3 regions of the Clostridium sartagoforme genome follow, and region 1 is predicted to be linked to each of the others. Evidence: predicted binding sites of a transcription regulator. Region 1 holds the regulator's gene; each other region holds the start of a gene.

The links. Region 1 encodes Rex, which represses fermentation and respiration genes when NADH is low (regulators of the CRP and FNR family bind a similar motif). Its sites were predicted from a motif close to ATTGTTAANNNNTTAACAAT; they were not measured.
Region 2: a site for Rex is predicted at 3,804-3,823, ahead of hypB (hydrogenase nickel incorporation protein HypB). Genes of this name have one in related genera too.
Region 3: a site for Rex is predicted at 3,052-3,071, ahead of ABDZ60_RS10685 (acetyl-CoA C-acetyltransferase). Genes of this name have one in related genera too.

What each region holds. Positions count from the first base shown of each region.
Region 1 is NZ_BAAACH010000011.1:88,639-94,382, forward strand. It holds gene ABDZ60_RS04175 (zinc dependent phospholipase C family protein) at 1-386, shown strand, start outside; gene ABDZ60_RS04180 (ArsR/SmtB family transcription factor) at 524-883, shown strand; gene ABDZ60_RS04185 (heavy metal translocating P-type ATPase) at 900-3,137, shown strand; gene ABDZ60_RS04190 (redox-sensing transcriptional repressor Rex) at 3,565-4,206, shown strand; gene ABDZ60_RS04195 (short-chain-enoyl-CoA hydratase) at 4,455-5,237, shown strand; gene ABDZ60_RS04200 (acyl-CoA dehydrogenase) at 5,316-5,744, shown strand, end outside.
Region 2 is NZ_BAAACH010000010.1:86,599-92,342, forward strand. It holds gene ABDZ60_RS03620 (hydrogenase maturation nickel metallochaperone HypA/HybF) at 1-99, opposite strand, end outside; gene ABDZ60_RS03625 (FAD-dependent oxidoreductase) at 119-2,797, opposite strand; gene hypB (hydrogenase nickel incorporation protein HypB) at 2,895-3,566, opposite strand; gene ABDZ60_RS03635 (FadR/GntR family transcriptional regulator) at 3,986-4,690, shown strand; gene ABDZ60_RS03640 (helix-turn-helix transcriptional regulator) at 4,778-5,710, opposite strand.
Region 3 is NZ_BAAACH010000022.1:103,872-109,615, reverse strand. It holds gene ABDZ60_RS10705 (L-threonylcarbamoyladenylate synthase) at 1-339, shown strand, start outside; gene rpiB (ribose 5-phosphate isomerase B) at 414-863, shown strand; gene upp (uracil phosphoribosyltransferase) at 894-1,523, shown strand; gene wecB (non-hydrolyzing UDP-N-acetylglucosamine 2-epimerase) at 1,844-2,995, shown strand; gene ABDZ60_RS10685 (acetyl-CoA C-acetyltransferase) at 3,111-4,292, shown strand; gene ABDZ60_RS10680 (ATP synthase subunit I) at 4,877-5,239, shown strand; gene ABDZ60_RS10675 (F0F1 ATP synthase subunit A) at 5,240-5,744, shown strand, end outside.

The DNA of each region.
Region 1 (5,744 bases):
ATGATATTTATAATAGGTATTCACCAAATAAATTTAATCAAGAATTAGGTGTTGTATGTCACTTCTTATGTGATTATTTTTGTATTCCTCACTTTCAAAGATGGGAATTTAAAAGTGCTAATGCTATGAAAGAGCATGTACTATACGAAAATGACTTAAATAAATTTTCTAAAGGTTATAATATTAAACAAGATATAAATTATCATCTAACCTCAGAAGAAATAAGAAAATATATTATGAATTTACAAAAAGAGTATCAAGGTAAAATTTCTTATGAAAAAGATTTACTTTTTGCTAGTCATATTTGTACAACAGTTATAAATATGGTACTAAATGAAGTAGTTTTAAATCAAAAATTAAAAGAGCATATTGCCTTAGTTATATAGAGAGTCAATGACTCTCTATTTTTTTTAAAAATTTTAATTAGAATATCTTTATAATAGTTGACATTTTTGTGAAAGTTAGCATATAATATTATCAAACAAACATATGAACAATTGCTCATATGTTCAAGGAGGATATTATGGAAGAAAATAGATTAGAAAGTTGTAATTGTACAATAATTCATAAAGATGTTGTTGAGAAAGTAAAAGAATCTATACCAAATGAGGAAAGTTTATATGATTTAGCTGATTTATTCAAAGCTTTTAGTGATTCTACAAGAATAAAAATATTATGTGCCTTGTTTCAAGAAGAGTTATGTGTATGTGATTTAGCAGCATTATTAAGTATGACACAATCAGCAATTTCACATCAACTAAGAGTATTAAAATCAAATAGATTAGTTAAGTTTAGAAGAGACGGAAAAGTTATATATTATTCATTGGCAGATGATCATGTTAAGCATATATTTGATGAAGGATTTAAGCATATTATAGAATAAGAAAGTGGTGAAAAGTATGAGTAGTAATGAAGTAAAACTAATTTTATCAGGGTTAGATTGTGCAAATTGTGCAAATAAAATAGAAACAAAAGTGAATAACTTAGATGGTATTAATGAAGCTACTTTAAATTTTGCAACATCTACTTTAATTATAAAGCTAAATGGAACAATAGAAAGAGAAGATGCAATTAAAGAAATAAAATCTATAGTAAATAAATTAGAGCCAGGTGTTAAAGTATTTGATAAGGATGAAAATAGAGCAATTAACAAAGAAGATGTTAAGAAGTGTACAAGTGAGTCTTGTTGTAAACCGGAAAATGATATTGATAAAGAAAGTCATAACCATAATGAAAAACATTCACACAGTCATTCACATGAACACTCCCATGGACATTCACATGATCATTCTCATGGGAATGCAGTAGGTCTAAAAGAAAATCTTAGATTGATAATAGGGGTTGCAATTTATGTACTTGCTATAATTTTCAAAGAAGAGTATCCTATATCAATAATTCTTTTTGCTAGCAGTTATGTTTTAATTGGAGGAGATGTAGTTTTAACTGCTTTTAGGAATATATTAAGAGGGGAAGTTTTTGATGAAAACTTTCTAATGACAGTAGCAACTTTAGGAGCATTTTTTGTAGGAGAGTTTCCAGAAGGAGTAGCTGTTATGTTATTCTATCAAATAGGAGAGATATTCCAATCATATGCAGTTAATAAGTCAAGAAAATCAATTACTTCACTTATGGATATAAGAGCTGACTATGCTAATCTAATAAAGAATGGCAAGGAAGAAAAAGTTAATCCAGAAATAGTGAATATAGATGATTTAATAGTAATAAAGCCAGGGGAAAGAGTGCCATTAGATGGTATTGTAATAGAAGGAATAAGCTTTGTTGACACATCAGCACTTACAGGAGAATCAGTGCCAAGAGAAGTTTTAGTAGGAGAAGATATTTTAGCAGGTTTTATAAACACTAATGGTGTCTTAAAGGTAAAAGTTACTAAAAGCTTTAAAGAATCAACAGTTTCTAGAATACTAGAGTTAGTAGAAAATGCTTCTAATAAGAAGGCACCTACTGAGAAATTTATTACTAGATTTGCTAGAGTATATACTCCAATAGTTGTATTTTCAGCATTAGCATTAGCAATAATACCTCCTTTACTAATTAAAGATGCAAATTTCTATGATTGGATTTATAGAGCATTAATATTCTTAGTAGTATCTTGTCCATGTGCATTAGTAGTTTCAATTCCTCTTGGGTTATTTGCAGGAATTGGTGGTGCATCTAGAAAAGGTATATTAGTTAAAGGTGGAAATTATTTAGAAGCACTTAAAGATGTTAATACTGTTGTTTTTGATAAAACAGGAACATTAACTAAGGGTGTATTCAAGGTAACAGAAATAAATAATGTTGATATATCTAAAGAAGAATTAATAAAGGTTGCAGCTATTTCAGAAAGTTTATCAAATCATCCAATAGCACAATCTATTATAAGAGAATATGGAAAAGAAATAGATTCACAAAAGTTAAGTAATTATGAAGAAGTATCAGGACATGGAATTAAAGCATATATAGATTCTTTAGATGTACTAGTGGGAAACTACAAACTAATGGAAAAGTATAATATAAAATATAATAATGTAAATTCAATTGGGACAATAGTTCATGTAGCAATAAATAATGAATATAAGGGTAATATAGTAATTTCAGATGAGATAAAAGAAGGTTCTAAATCAGCAATAGAAGGATTGAAGAGTATTGGTGTATCTCAAACAGTTATGTTAACTGGAGATAATAAGTCAGTAGGAGAAAAAGTAGCAGCATTAGTAGGTGTTGATAAAGTATTTGCTGAATTATTACCAGGAGACAAAGTTGAAAAGGTGGAGGAGTTAATTAAAAATAACTCAACTAAAGGAAAAGTCATATTTGTAGGTGACGGAATAAATGATGCACCAGTTTTAGCGAGAGCTGATATTGGAGTTGCTATGGGTGGTATAGGCTCAGATGCAGCTATCGAAGCAGCAGATGTAGTACTAATGAAAGATGATCCTGAAGCGTTAGTTACATCAATTAAAGTAGCAAGAAAAACAAACAAGGTTTTATGGCAAAATATAATCTTTTCATTAGGAGTAAAACTTCTTGTATTAATTTTAAGTGCTTTTGGAATGGCAAATATGTGGGAAGCGGTATTTGCAGATGTTGGAGTTACTGTAATTGCGGTAATAAATTCAACAAGATGTCTAAAATAAACAAAATTTCATAGGTAAACTTTTTTTATTGACAAATTTCATCATATTAAATATAATAAACTAGGTTGAGAACTTTTTAGGCAAAGGGAAGCATACAAGATCATTATCTTGTTTACAAAGTACGTAGAAGCTTTGTATAAATTAAATAGACTTATGTATAACGGATCTGCTACGTTATACATAAGTCTTATTTTTTATTATTTTATAATAAAATTAAAAAACAATAAAAATATGGAATTATAATAAAAAACATATTAAAATGGAGATAATAAAATATAAAGTAAGATAATATTATAAGTTTATAAGTTTCTTTAACATATGATGGAATATGTTTTAAATTTCTAATAATAGTGGTAAAATAACTATTGTAAATAAGAATAGTATTATTTTAATATATAATAATAAAGAGGATTAGGAGAAGATTGTTATGGATAAGAAAAAGAATATTTCTATGGCTGTAATAAAAAGATTGCCAAAATATCATAGATATTTACAAGAATTATTAAGAAATGATGTAGATAGAATATCTTCAAAAGAATTAGGTGAGAAAATAGGCTTTACTGCATCTCAAATAAGACAAGATTTAAATTGTTTTGGTGATTTCGGGCAACAAGGATATGGATATAACGTAAAAGATTTATATAATCAAATTAGTTTGATCTTAGGTTTGAATAAAGAATATAAAGGTATAATAATAGGTGCAGGAAATATAGGGCAAGCGATAGCTAACTATAGTAGATTTTCTCAAATAGGATTAAATATTGAGGCCATTTTTGATGCAAATCCCAAATTAATAGGAATGAGAATAAGAGATATTGAGATAGAAGATATAGATGTGTTAAAAGATTATCTAAAGGATAATAAAATTGATATAGGTATAATTTGTGTTCCAAGAATAAATGCACAAAAGGTAAGTGACATATTAGTAGAAAATGGTGTTACAGGTATATGGAACTTTGCACCTGTAGATTTATTAGTACCAGAGGAAGTGACAGTTGAAAACGTTCATTTATCGGAAAGTTTACTAACATTGATATATTTACTGCATGATAAGGATGAAAGTAAGTAATTACATTTTTTATTTGGATTAAATTACAAATAGTTATTGCAAAAGGAAATTTAACAGTTTATAATAATAATTGAAGCAAATGCTTCAATTATTTTTTAATTTAGATTGTTATAAGATTAACAAATTGTTGATTTATGATACACACTAAAATAAAAATAATTACTTATAAATTTAGAAATATTCAGATAATAATCGTTTTTATTAAACAAATTTAATATAAGATAAGCAAGATAAAGGAGGATTTTATTGTGGAATTAAAAAATATAATTCTTGAAAAAGAAGGAAATCTAGCTATAGTTACAATTAATAGACCTAAAGCACTAAATGCATTAAATTCAGAAACTTTAAAGGATTTAGATTTAGTTTTAGAAAACTTAGAATCTGATAAAAATATCTATTGTGTAGTGTTAACTGGGGCAGGAGAAAAGGCTTTTGTTGCTGGAGCTGATATTTCAGAAATGAAAGATCTATCAGAGGAAGAAGGAAAAGAATTTGGTCTTTTAGGAAACAAAGTTTTCAGAAGATTAGAAAAATTGGACAAACCTGTTATTGCAGCAATATCAGGATTTGCACTTGGTGGTGGATGTGAATTAGCTATGGCTTGTGATATAAGAATAGCTTCAGAGAGAGCAAGATTTGCTCAACCAGAGGCAGGTCTTGGAATAACACCTGGTTTTGGTGGAACTCAAAGATTACCAAGACTAGTTGGAGAAGGAAAAGCTAAAGAACTTATTTATACATGTGCAATGATAAAAGCAGATGAAGCTCTTAGAATAGGATTAGTTAATAAAGTTGTTCCACTAGAAAGCTTAATGGATGAAGCAAGAGCTATGGCAAACCTAATAATAGCAAATGCTCCAATAGCAGTTAAACTTTGTAAGGATGCTATAAATAGAGGAATGCAAGTTGATATGGATAGTGCTATTGTAATAGAAGCAGAAGACTTTGGAAAATGCTTCTCTACAGAAGACCAAAAAGAAGGAATGACAGCATTTATAGAAAAGAGAAATAAAAACTTCTTAAATAAATAAAAAAATAACTATAACTAACTTACAATATTTAAAAGATAATATAAGTAAAAAGGGTGCAATATCGAGGAGGTATAATAAATGAATTTTCAATTAACTAGAGAACAAGAATTAGTAAGACAAATGGTTAGAGAATTCGCTGTGAATGAAGTAAAACCAATTGCTGCTGAAATTGATGAAACAGAAAGATTCCCTATGGAAAATGTTGAGAAGATGGCTAAGGTAGGAATGTTAGGAATTCCATTTGCTAAAGAATATGGTGGAGCTGGTGGAGATACACTTTCTTATATTTTAGCAGTAGAAGAATTATCAAAGGTTTGTGGAACTACAGGTGTTATATTATCTGCTCACACTTCTCTTTGTGCTTCATTAATAGATCAATTTGGAAATAAAGATCAAAAAGAAAGATATTTATCAGACCTTGCAACAGGTAAAAAACTTGGAGCATTTGGATTAACAGAGCCTGGAGCAGGTACAGATGCAGCTGGACAACAAACTGTTGCAGTATTA
Region 2 (5,744 bases), on a different contig from region 1:
AATTTGTAAAACTAAAGTTTCAACTTTTTTTACATCATTTTGTTTTGCAAAATTCTCTACAGTTTTAATAATTTCAAATAGAACCCCTATCTCATGCATATGAACTCTCCTAATATCACTAATTCATTTTAAATATATTTTTAGCCTTTTTAATTGCAATTCTACCTTTACGCTTAAGAATTTGCTTAATAACTACTGGCTTTAAGTCCTCATAAGCTACCCCTTCTCCGTCATATTTTCTAACAAGTGAAATTGCATCAAACTTACATTTTGTTGTGCAAGCCCCACATCCTACACATAAAAATTCGTCTACAACCGTTGCACCGCAGCTAAGGCAACGTTCAGTTTCCTTCTTTATTTGTTCTTCAGTAAATGTACCACGTAAATCCTTAAATGTTTCCTTTGATTTTTCTGCATCCACGTGATTAGCTTTTTGCCTAGGTAGACGATCATATCCTTCTAGTTCAATATTTTCTTTATCTATAGAATGATATTCTTTTCTATCTCGTCCTATAACTAAACTTTGTCCTGGATGAACATAACGATGTATTGAAATTGCCCCTTCTTTACCTGCTGCAATAGCATCAATTGCAAATCTTGGACCTGTAAATGCATCTCCACCTGCAAAAACATCCTTTTCTCCTGTTTGATAAGTAAATGAATCTCCCTTTATTGTATTATTTCTATTTAACTCTATATTACTGTTATTAAGTAAATTTCCCCAAAAAATTGATTGACCAACTGAAAGTAATATAGTATCTGCTTTTATAATCATTGTATTGTCTTCATCATATTTAGGATTGAATCTATTATTTTCATCAAATACAGAAATGCATTTCTTAAATTCTATTCCAGTAACATGTCCATTTTTCGAAATAATTCTTTTTGGCCCCCATGAATTGTTAATAGTAATTCCTTCTGATAAAGTTTCTTCTATTTCTTCATCAAGAGCTGGCATTTCTTCTAGACTTTCAAGACAAAATATATTAACGCTTTCTCCTCCAACTCTAGTGGCTGTTCGGGCAACATCTATGGCAACATTACCACCACCTATGACAACTACATTCCCTTTAAGATTAACATCCTCTCCTAAATTTACACTACGTAAGAAATCTACTCCTGTAATTATCCCTTCTGACTCTTCACCCTCTATACCTATTTTCCTTCCTGCTTGAGCTCCAATTGCAAGATAAAATGCTTCATATCCATCAGCCCTTAACTCATTTAAAGTTATATCCTTACCAACTTCAACTCCACTCTTAAATTCAACTCCTAACTCTCTTAAAACATCTATTTCTGCATTTACTACATTCTTTTCTAGTCTAAAAGATGGAATCCCAAGAGTTAACATACCGCCAAGCACCTTTTGCTTTTCGAATACAGTTACCTTATAACCTTCAGTTGCTAAATAAAATGCACATGAAAGGCCTGCTGGACCTGCTCCTACAACTGCAATTTTCTTATTATAATCATGCTTTATCTTTGGCACATATCTATTTTCTGTATTCAAATCTTGATCTGCAATAAACTTCTTAATTTCATCTATAGCAATAGGATCATCTATATCTCCTCTAGTACATGCAGATTCGCACTTTCTTGGACAAATACGCCCACATACTGCTGGAAATGGATTTTCATGTTTAATTAATTCAAGTGCTTCTTTATATTTTCCTTGAGAAGCTAATTTTATATACCCTTGAATGGCAATATGAGCTGGACATTCTGTTTTACAGGGACTAGTGCCACTATCTACAACATTTTTTCTATTAACTCTATAATTAGGATTCCATTTTTCTGGTCCCCATTCTGTATCACGTGGAGTTTCAACTTTTTCTACTTCTATAGGCTTTACTGAACATAGCTTTTGCCCTAGCTTAAGAGCATTAACAGGACAGTTTACAACACATTCTCCACAGGCAACACATTTTTCTTTATCAACCTGAGAAACATAATTTGAACGCACCATATCTACATTTTTAAACATTTCAGCTGTTCTTAAAGATAAACATGAACATCCACAACAATTACAAATTGCATGAGTTTTTCCTGAACCATCTAAATTAGGTATTTGATGCATTAACCCATTTTCTTCTGCTCTTTTAATTATCTCAAAGGCTTCTTCTCTTGTAATTTGGCGACCTCTTCCTGTACGAATATAATATTCAGCGGCATGTCCCATTTGAATGCACATATCTTCAGCTAAATGACCACATCCCTCTCCCATAACTTTTCTAGCTGTACGGCAAGAACAGTCTGAAACTGTAAAGATATCATTTTCATTAAGGTATTTAGAGACCTCTTCATAAGACGCTTTTCTGGTTTCACCATCAATAGCTTGTTCTATTGGGATAACACGCATTAATCCTACTCCTACAGGAAATGCCCCTGTAGTTTTTGGTCCTCTTACTCTTCCATAAGCTTCAAAAGCTTCTGCAATTTGAGGATATTTGTTAACGTTTTCTATATTGTTGACCATCATCTCCATGATTCCAGGAACCCAAGTATCAAACCAATAATTATCAACACCATCAATCTTATTTACAAAGCATACGCCTGCAACTGCTAAATCCCATAATAGTTTTTCTGTTTCTTCTATTGATTTCCCACATAATGGAGCAAGTTCTTTTGCTGTACTTTTTTTTCTTATTTTCATACAAAGAGCTACTTCTGCCATTTCTTCCGTAACAACCGGTTCTAATATTCTATATTCTGGATCTTCAGCTTTTATCTCATTTTTCGATCCTCGTTTTTTCTTACTAATATGATTAGCAAGATCCAACACCTTTTCCTTTACCATAATATTTCCCCCTAAATTTAGTGTTAAATTATGAAAATTAAGTTAAATAAACTTCACTAATTTTTTCATATAAAACTTTGCACTATCAATTTTTGCATTAATACTGATTCCAATCCCTTACTTCTCTACGAATCCAGTCTGCAAATTTCTCGATACCTTCTCCTGTTCTTGCAGATATTGTAATTATCTCGGCCTTTGGATTCAATTTCTTAACACGTTCCTTGCAAGCCTCTAAATCAAAATCAAAATACTCTAAAACATCAATTTTATTAATTAATAAAACGTCTACAATTGAGAACATTAATGGATATTTTAATGGCTTATCATCTCCTTCCGGAACACTTAAAATCATTGCATTTTTTGATGCTCCTGTATCAAACTCTGCTGGACACACTAAATTACCTACATTTTCTAATATTGCGAAATCAATCTCTTCTGTTCCAAGTGCTTGTAATCCTTGTTTTGTCATATCTGCATCAAGATGACACATCCCCCCAGTATGTAATTGAATTACTTTCACACCAGTTTTAGAAATAGTATGTGCATCTACATCAGAATCAATATCAGCTTCCATAACTCCAATATTCATTTCTTCTTTTAAAAGATCTATTATTTTGGTAAGTGTTGTAGTCTTCCCAGAACCCGGAGAAGACATTAAGTTTAATAAAAACGTTTTCTCCTTTTTTAATTCTTCCCTAAGTAAACTTGCTTGGTGGTCATTGTCTTTGAAAACACTTTGTTTAATTTCAAGAATCCTAAAATCATTCATAAATTATCCCCCATATCTATAAAATTTCAAACATCATTTTAATAAAATTAAGAATTTTCAGATATTAATAAGCATTCTATTCCCATATATATTTTTAGAGATTTCTTTATACTAGTATATTAATCATGCATTATAATATTAGCTTTAATTATATGAGTTATTATATTAAAACATATTTCTTTATTGGTATTAAAAACAATTTTTTTATCTGGTCATACCAGATTATTAAAATTACATTTTGATAAAATATTAACATATTTAATTATTCAAGTCAATATTTTCCTATCTATCAATACTTATTTTATGCCACTCTTTGATATATATACCTTATATATTATTGATTTATGTTTAATTTTGGAATATAATAATTATTGGTACGTGGTTATACCAATATCAGAATAAAGAGGTGAAAATATTATATGGAATTTACAAAATTAACTTCGCCATCATTAAAAGAATTATTTATACGCGAATTAGAGAAGATGATTTTATCAGGAAAACTTCCTATTGGTGAAAAGCTTCCTCCCGAAAGAGAACTTGCTAAATCTATGCAAGTTAGTAGAGCTGTAGTTAATTCTGGTATTTCTGAATTAGCAAGAAAAGGTTTTTTAAATATTAAGCCAAGAATAGGTACATTTGTAGCTGATTATCGTAGAAATGGAACTATGGATACTTTAATTTCCATCATGAATTATAATGGAGGTATATTAAGAAAATCAGAGATACGCTCAATTATAGAAATTCGTATTGCATTTGATTCCCTAGCTGTAGAATTATGTATTCCAACAATTACCGATGAGGAAATTAATAATTTAAAAAATTATGTTAATCAAATAGAGGAAACAAATTCACCTGAAGAAGCTTCTGAATTAGCTTTTGAATTTCATCATGAATTAGCTTTTCTTTCTGGAAACACCTTGATGCCCATGATTTTTTCCTCATTTAAAACTCCTATATTATCCTTATGGGAACGTTTTTGTAGATTGCATGGTTTAGAATCTTTACGCAAAAATACAACTACCTTATTTAAATATATCGAACAAAGAGATAGTGCAAAAGCTATAGAATGGTTAAAAACTTCTCTTAATGATATTATAGATGGCAGTACTCAAATTTACTATTAATTAAGTATTTATATGATATACATATATGGTAAACCTAAAAGAATGGCTCTTATTTAATAAAAAGCCATTCTTTCCAAAATATTTTTACTAACACTTATAAACATTTAATAAATTTTTAATTCTACGAATAAGCTCATCTCTGACATATTGTGGTTCTAGGCATTCACATTCATCCCCAAAACTAAGTAAAAGATTATAACCGAACTCATCTTCTATAAACGGAAATTTAACTAATAGTTTATTATCTTTATACGGCTGAATATTCTCTTCTCCACAGTGCTCCACCATTCTTTCCCTAAGAGATTCATTAATCACAAGTTTAATTGTAATTATTTTTTTCTCTATATAATTCCACGGCCCTAATGACTTTTCCTCAAACTCCCTAGGTCCAAATGTATCTTGAAGAACTTCAAGATCTGATATACGTGATAATTTAAAAGTTCTAAAGTCTTCTCTAGATAAGCAGTATCCTTGTATATACCAATTTGATTCTTTAAGTATTAATCTATAAGATTCAATTTTTCTACTACTCTTTTTCCCATATCTATCATAATATTTAAATAATAAAACTTTCTTTTCATTAAGGGCTTTTTTAATTCTTTCAAGATTTGGCTGCAAATACTTATTTCCAATCCACGGAGTAAGATCAATTGCTATTTGATTTGATTTTAACTCAATATCCTTAATATGCTCATCCGGAACTAATCCTTTTAATTTAGCAAGTGTGTTAATAATTTCATCATTAGTCATTGTTGATGAAATACTTCCAAGTCCCATTAAAATTGTTACAATATCTGAAGTTGTAAAAAGTTTCTTGTCAATTTTGTATTCTTCCATAATTCCAATACCACCATTAACGCCTGGATAAGTAATAATAGGAATGCCTGATAAGTTTATTGTTTCTATATCCCTATAGATAGTTCTAGGGCTTACTTCAAACATTTCAGCTAACTTAGCTGCACTAATTTTTTTACGTTCAAGTAATATCATAATAATGGAGATTAATCTATCAATTTTCAAATTCATCAATCCTTTAGTTAAATTTATTTTATAA
Region 3 (5,744 bases), on a different contig from region 1:
TATGCACCTAAGGCAAAATTGAAAATAATAAAAGGAAATAAGCAAAAAACTATTGAAAAAATTAATGAAATAGTACAAAATTATATAGAAAATCAAAAAGAAGTTGCAATACTATCTACAGATGAATTATGTAGTAATTTTAATAGTGGTAAAGTAATTTCCTTAGGAAGTGAAAAAAATCTATACGATGTAGCAAGAAACCTATTTGAATCTCTTAGAGAGTGCGATGATTTAAACGTAGATGTTATTTTATGTCAAGCTTTTGATGAAGAAGGGGTAGGTTTAGCTATAATGAATAGATTAAATAAAGCATCAGGCTTTGACATATTAGAAGTATAATTAGGGAGGGAGGGGGAAACCTTTCCTTTTTTATTATAAAAAATTACCAATACAGTGATAGGAGGTACATTTTTATGAAAATAGCAATTGGATGCGATCATGGTGGAGTCGAATTAAAAGAAGAAATAAAAAAATACTTATTCGAAGCAGGTTATGAAACAAAAGACTTTGGAACTAACTCCAACGAATCTTGTGATTATCCAGATTACGCCATATTGGTAGCAGAAGCAGTAGCATCAAAAGAATTCGATTTTGGAATTCTAATATGTGGAACAGGTATAGGTATTGGTATTGCAGCCAATAAGATTCCTGGAATTAGGGCAGCACTATGCTCTGATACCTTTAGTGCACATGCAACAAGAGAACATAATGATGCAAATATATTAACTATAGGGCAAAGGGTTGTAGGACCAGGATTAGCATTAGATATAGTAAAAACATTTTTGAACACAAAGTTTGAAGGTGGAAGACATCAAAATAGAATTGATAAAATAACAGAGATAGAAAAGAAATATTATAAATAATAAAAATAAATAGCCGTAGGAGGAATATAAATGAGTAAAGTAACACAAATAGATCACCCATTAATATTACATAAATTAGCTTTTATAAGAAGTAAGGAAACAGGATCAAAAGACTTCAGGGAATTGGTAGAAGAAGTTTCAATGCTTATGGCTTATGAAGTAACAAGAGATTTAAGTACAGAAGAAGTAGAAATAGAAACACCAATTTGCAAAACAAAATGCAAAATGTTATCAGGTAAGAAGGTGGCTATAGTTCCTATATTAAGAGCTGGGCTTGGTATGGTAGACGGTATGCTTAAGCTTATACCAGCAGCTAAGGTTGGTCACATAGGTTTATATAGAGATGAAGAAACTCTTCAACCAGTAGAATACTTCTGCAAGTTACCACAAGATATAGCAGAAAGAGATGTAATAGTAGTAGATCCAATGTTAGCAACAGGAGGATCAGCTGCAGATGCTATAACTATGCTAAAGAAAAGAGGAGCTAAGAATTTAAGACTTGTATGCTTAATAAGTTCTCCAGAAGGTATTGAACTTGTTCAAAAGCTTCATCCTGATGTAGATATATATGTTGCAGGAATTGATGAGAAGTTAAATGAGCATGGATACATAGTCCCAGGACTTGGAGATGCAGGGGATAGATTATTCGGAACTAAGTAATTATTATGTAATTGGAAATGAGCTGTAGTAACAGCTCATTTTTTATGATTTTTTATTAGGCATTATAAAGATACGCAAATTTGATTTTAATTGTAGAAGAGTAACATAATAATTAAAGCTATATATGTGAACTTCGTTATCTTAAAATAATATTAAAAAAGACATCAAAATTTGTTTATGTAAAGTATAAAGTGTATAATTATATATACTACATATTTGTAGACTAAAATTATAGAACTGAATAAAGACTATGTAAAATAGAAATAGTATATAGTAGTGAAAAAATAATAATTTTATAATTTAATTAGGAGGAACCTAAAATGAATAAAAAAAAGGTAATAACTATATTTGGAACTAGGCCAGAGGCAATAAAAATGGCACCTTTAGTAAAAGAGTTAGAAAAAAGGGAAGGAATAGACTCTAAAGTTTGTGTCACAGCTCAACATAGAGAAATGCTAGACCAAGTATTAGATTACTTTGATATAAAACCAGATTTTGACTTAAATATTATGAAAAGTAAGCAGACTTTAACAGGAATAACTAATAAAGTATTAGAGGGATTAGAAGAAATATTTATACAGGAAAAACCAGATATGATATTAGTTCATGGAGATACAACTACTACATTTTCAGGCGCGCTTGCAGCTTTTTATCAACAAATTAAAGTTGGACACGTAGAAGCAGGCCTTAGGACATTTGATAAATATTTTCCATTTCCAGAAGAAATGAATAGAAAACTTACGGGAGCTTTAGCTGATTTACATTTTGCACCAACAAAGGGCTCTAAAGCTAATCTTTTAAGAGAAGGCGTAAGCGAGAATGATATTTATATAACAGGAAATACAGTTATTGATGCTATGGCTCATACAGTTAAAGATGATTATATATTTGATAATGACATATTAAATGAAATAGATTTTAAAAACAAAAAAATAATAATGGTAACTGCCCATAGAAGAGAAAATTGGGGAGAAGGAATAGATAATATTTGTGAAGCATTAAATAAAATAGTTGATGAAAATAAAGATGTTGAACTTATATATTTAGTTCATTTAAACCCAGTAGTAAAAGATGTTGTTTACAGTAAATTAGGAAATAAAGAAAGAGTGCATCTATTACCTCCATTAGACACTAACGAAACTCACAATTTAATGAATAAGTGTTTTATGGTAATGACAGATTCAGGCGGACTACAAGAAGAAGCTCCCCATCTAGGAAAACCTGTATTAGTGCTTAGGGATGTTACAGAAAGGCCAGAGGCAGTAGAATATGGAACAGTAAAATTAGTTGGAACAGATATTAATAAAATAGTAACAGAAGCTAATAATTTAATAAATAACAAAGATGAGTATATGAAAATGAGTAAAGCGGCTAATCCATATGGGGATGGTTTGGCATCAAGAAGAATTGCAGATATAATAGAGAACTATTTTTCAATAAGAATGGTAGAAACTGAAGAATTTATAAGATAAATCATAAAAAGATGAAATTCTAGTTGATTAAAAGGGAGAAAGTGGTATAATTAAATTATGTTAATTGTTTAACAAACATGAAATTATTTTAATTATATAGAGGAGGATGTAAATTATGAGAGAAGTAGTAATTGCAAGCGCTGTAAGAACTGCTATTGGGTCTTTCGGCGGGGGCTTAAAAGATGTATCAGCAGCAGATTTAGGAGCAATAGTAATAAAGGAAGCAGTAGCTAAAGCAGGTATAAAGGGTGAATTAGTAGAAGAAGTAGTAATGGGTAATGTAATTCAAGCAGGCCTTGGACAAAATGTTGCAAGACAAGCAGCAGTAAAGGCTGGATTACCAGTAGAAGTTCCTGCAATGACAATAAATAAAGTTTGTGGATCAGGATTAAGAACAGTTGCATTAGCAGCTCAAATGATAAAAGCTGGAGATGCAGATATAGTTGTGGCAGGTGGTATGGAAAACATGTCTCAAGCTCCTTACCTATTAAAGACATCAAGATGGGGTCAAAGAATGGGAGATGGAAAAATGGTTGACTCTATGATAAATGATGCATTGTGGGATGCATTTAATAATTATCATATGGGAGTAACAGCAGAAAACATAGCTAAAGAGTGGAACTTAACAAGAGAAGAGCAAGATCAATTTGCACTTAATTCTCAATTAAAAGCAGAAGCAGCAATTAAAGAGGGAAGATTCAAAGATGAAATAGTACCGGTAGTTATTCCTCAAAGAAAAGGAGATCCGAAGATTTTCGATACAGATGAATATCCAAGGTTTGGAGCTACAATTGAAGGAATGGCTAAATTAAAGCCAGCTTTTGTAAAAGATGGTACAGTGACAGCTGCAAATGCATCAGGAATAAATGACGGAGCTGCCGCTTTTGTAGTAATGAGCGCTGAAAAAGCAGAAGAATTAGGAATAACTCCATTAGCTAAAATAGTTTCTTATGGACAAAGAGGATTAGAACCATCAATAATGGGATATGGTCCATTCCATGCAACTAAGAAAGCTTTAGAAGTAGCAAATTTAAAAATAGAAGATTTAGATTTAATAGAAGCTAATGAAGCATTTGCAGCACAAAGTTTAGCAGTAGCAAAAGACTTAAGCTTTGACATGAATAAAGTTAATGTAAATGGAGGAGCTATTGCATTAGGTCATCCAGTAGGAGCATCAGGTGCTAGAATATTGGTTACATTACTACACGAAATGCAAAAAAGAGATGCTAAAAAGGGTTTAGCAACTTTATGTATAGGTGGAGGAATGGGAACAGCACTTATAGTTGAAAGAAAATAGTCAAAATAGAATATGAATTGTATAAACTTTCGATAATAAAATATCGAAAGTTTATTTTTTATGAATTATAAAGTAAGAAATAGAAAACAATATTATATAAATAGGTGATTAAATAACTTTATTTGTAACAATAACTAACAATAAATAAAAAGTTATTAATATATGTTTATTAACAAAAATTTTAAAAAAATAAATAAAAATGAATAAACATTTATTTATTTATTCATTTTTATAATTATAATTATAACTTATAAATAGAAAAGTAAGTTTTTTTTAGCGCTATAAAAGGCTAGAAATACAATTGTTGGAAAAAAATATATATAAAACTTAATATGAAAATGATATCATGACTGGAAAAACATAAATTCAATAATTAAAATATTCTGAAAAATGAATAATATTCTTTTGATTTAGCTATATGTTAAGAAAATGTAAACAAAAGTGAATCGAAGTAAGCAAAATCAACATAACTTCTTATAACAAGCTAATATAGCTATTAAAAGGGTTATATCAATTAAAATCACATTTTCATTAATGTTTTCAGAGTACTATAATAACAAGAGTTAGTTCGAGGTGAAGATAAGATGAGTAGAGAAATGAATAAGATGGTATCAAAATTAATAAAATATGATTTAATGATTGTATTCATTTTTGCACTTATATTATCTATTCTGATTGATTTAAAAGTGGCCTTAATTTTTGCATTAGGGATAATGATAGCATTATTAAATACTATAGCTAGCGGATTAATTTTAGAGTACTCATTAAAAAATGACAAAAAAACAATATTAATTCTCAGCTATATAATAAGAATACTAATCATCATTATTATAGCATTGCCATTTTTGAATAATTTAATACAACTTATAACATATCTTATAGGCTATATATTACATTTTGCTGTAATAATATTTTATTGGATAAAGACGGGGAAAGGAAGTGATTAGGTGGAACCACTAGAACCAATATGGTCTTATGTTATTGGACCTATTAAGATTGATTTAGCTCCAGAGGTGGTAATTCAATGGATAACTATTATAATAATAGCTATTGTATCTATATGGGCAACAAGAAATATGAAACTTAGACCTAATAAAAAACAAGCTGTAGTAGAATATATATATACTATGTTAAAAAATGTAGTTACTGCCAATATGGGAGAAGAATTTTTAGAGCTTATTCCTTTTATAGGGAGTTTAGCAGTATTCTTATTATTTATGAACTTTACTGGATTAGTAGGACTACCTGTACCTACAAAAAACTTTAGTGTGACAATAGGATTAGCCTTAATTACATTTTACATGGTACAATTTTATACAATACGTAAGTGTGGATTTAAAAGTTATTTTAAAGGGTATACATTCCCTATTGCTATAATTACACCAATAAATATATTAGAAAGAATAATGCTACCAATATCATTGTCACTAAGATTATTTGGTAATATTCTTG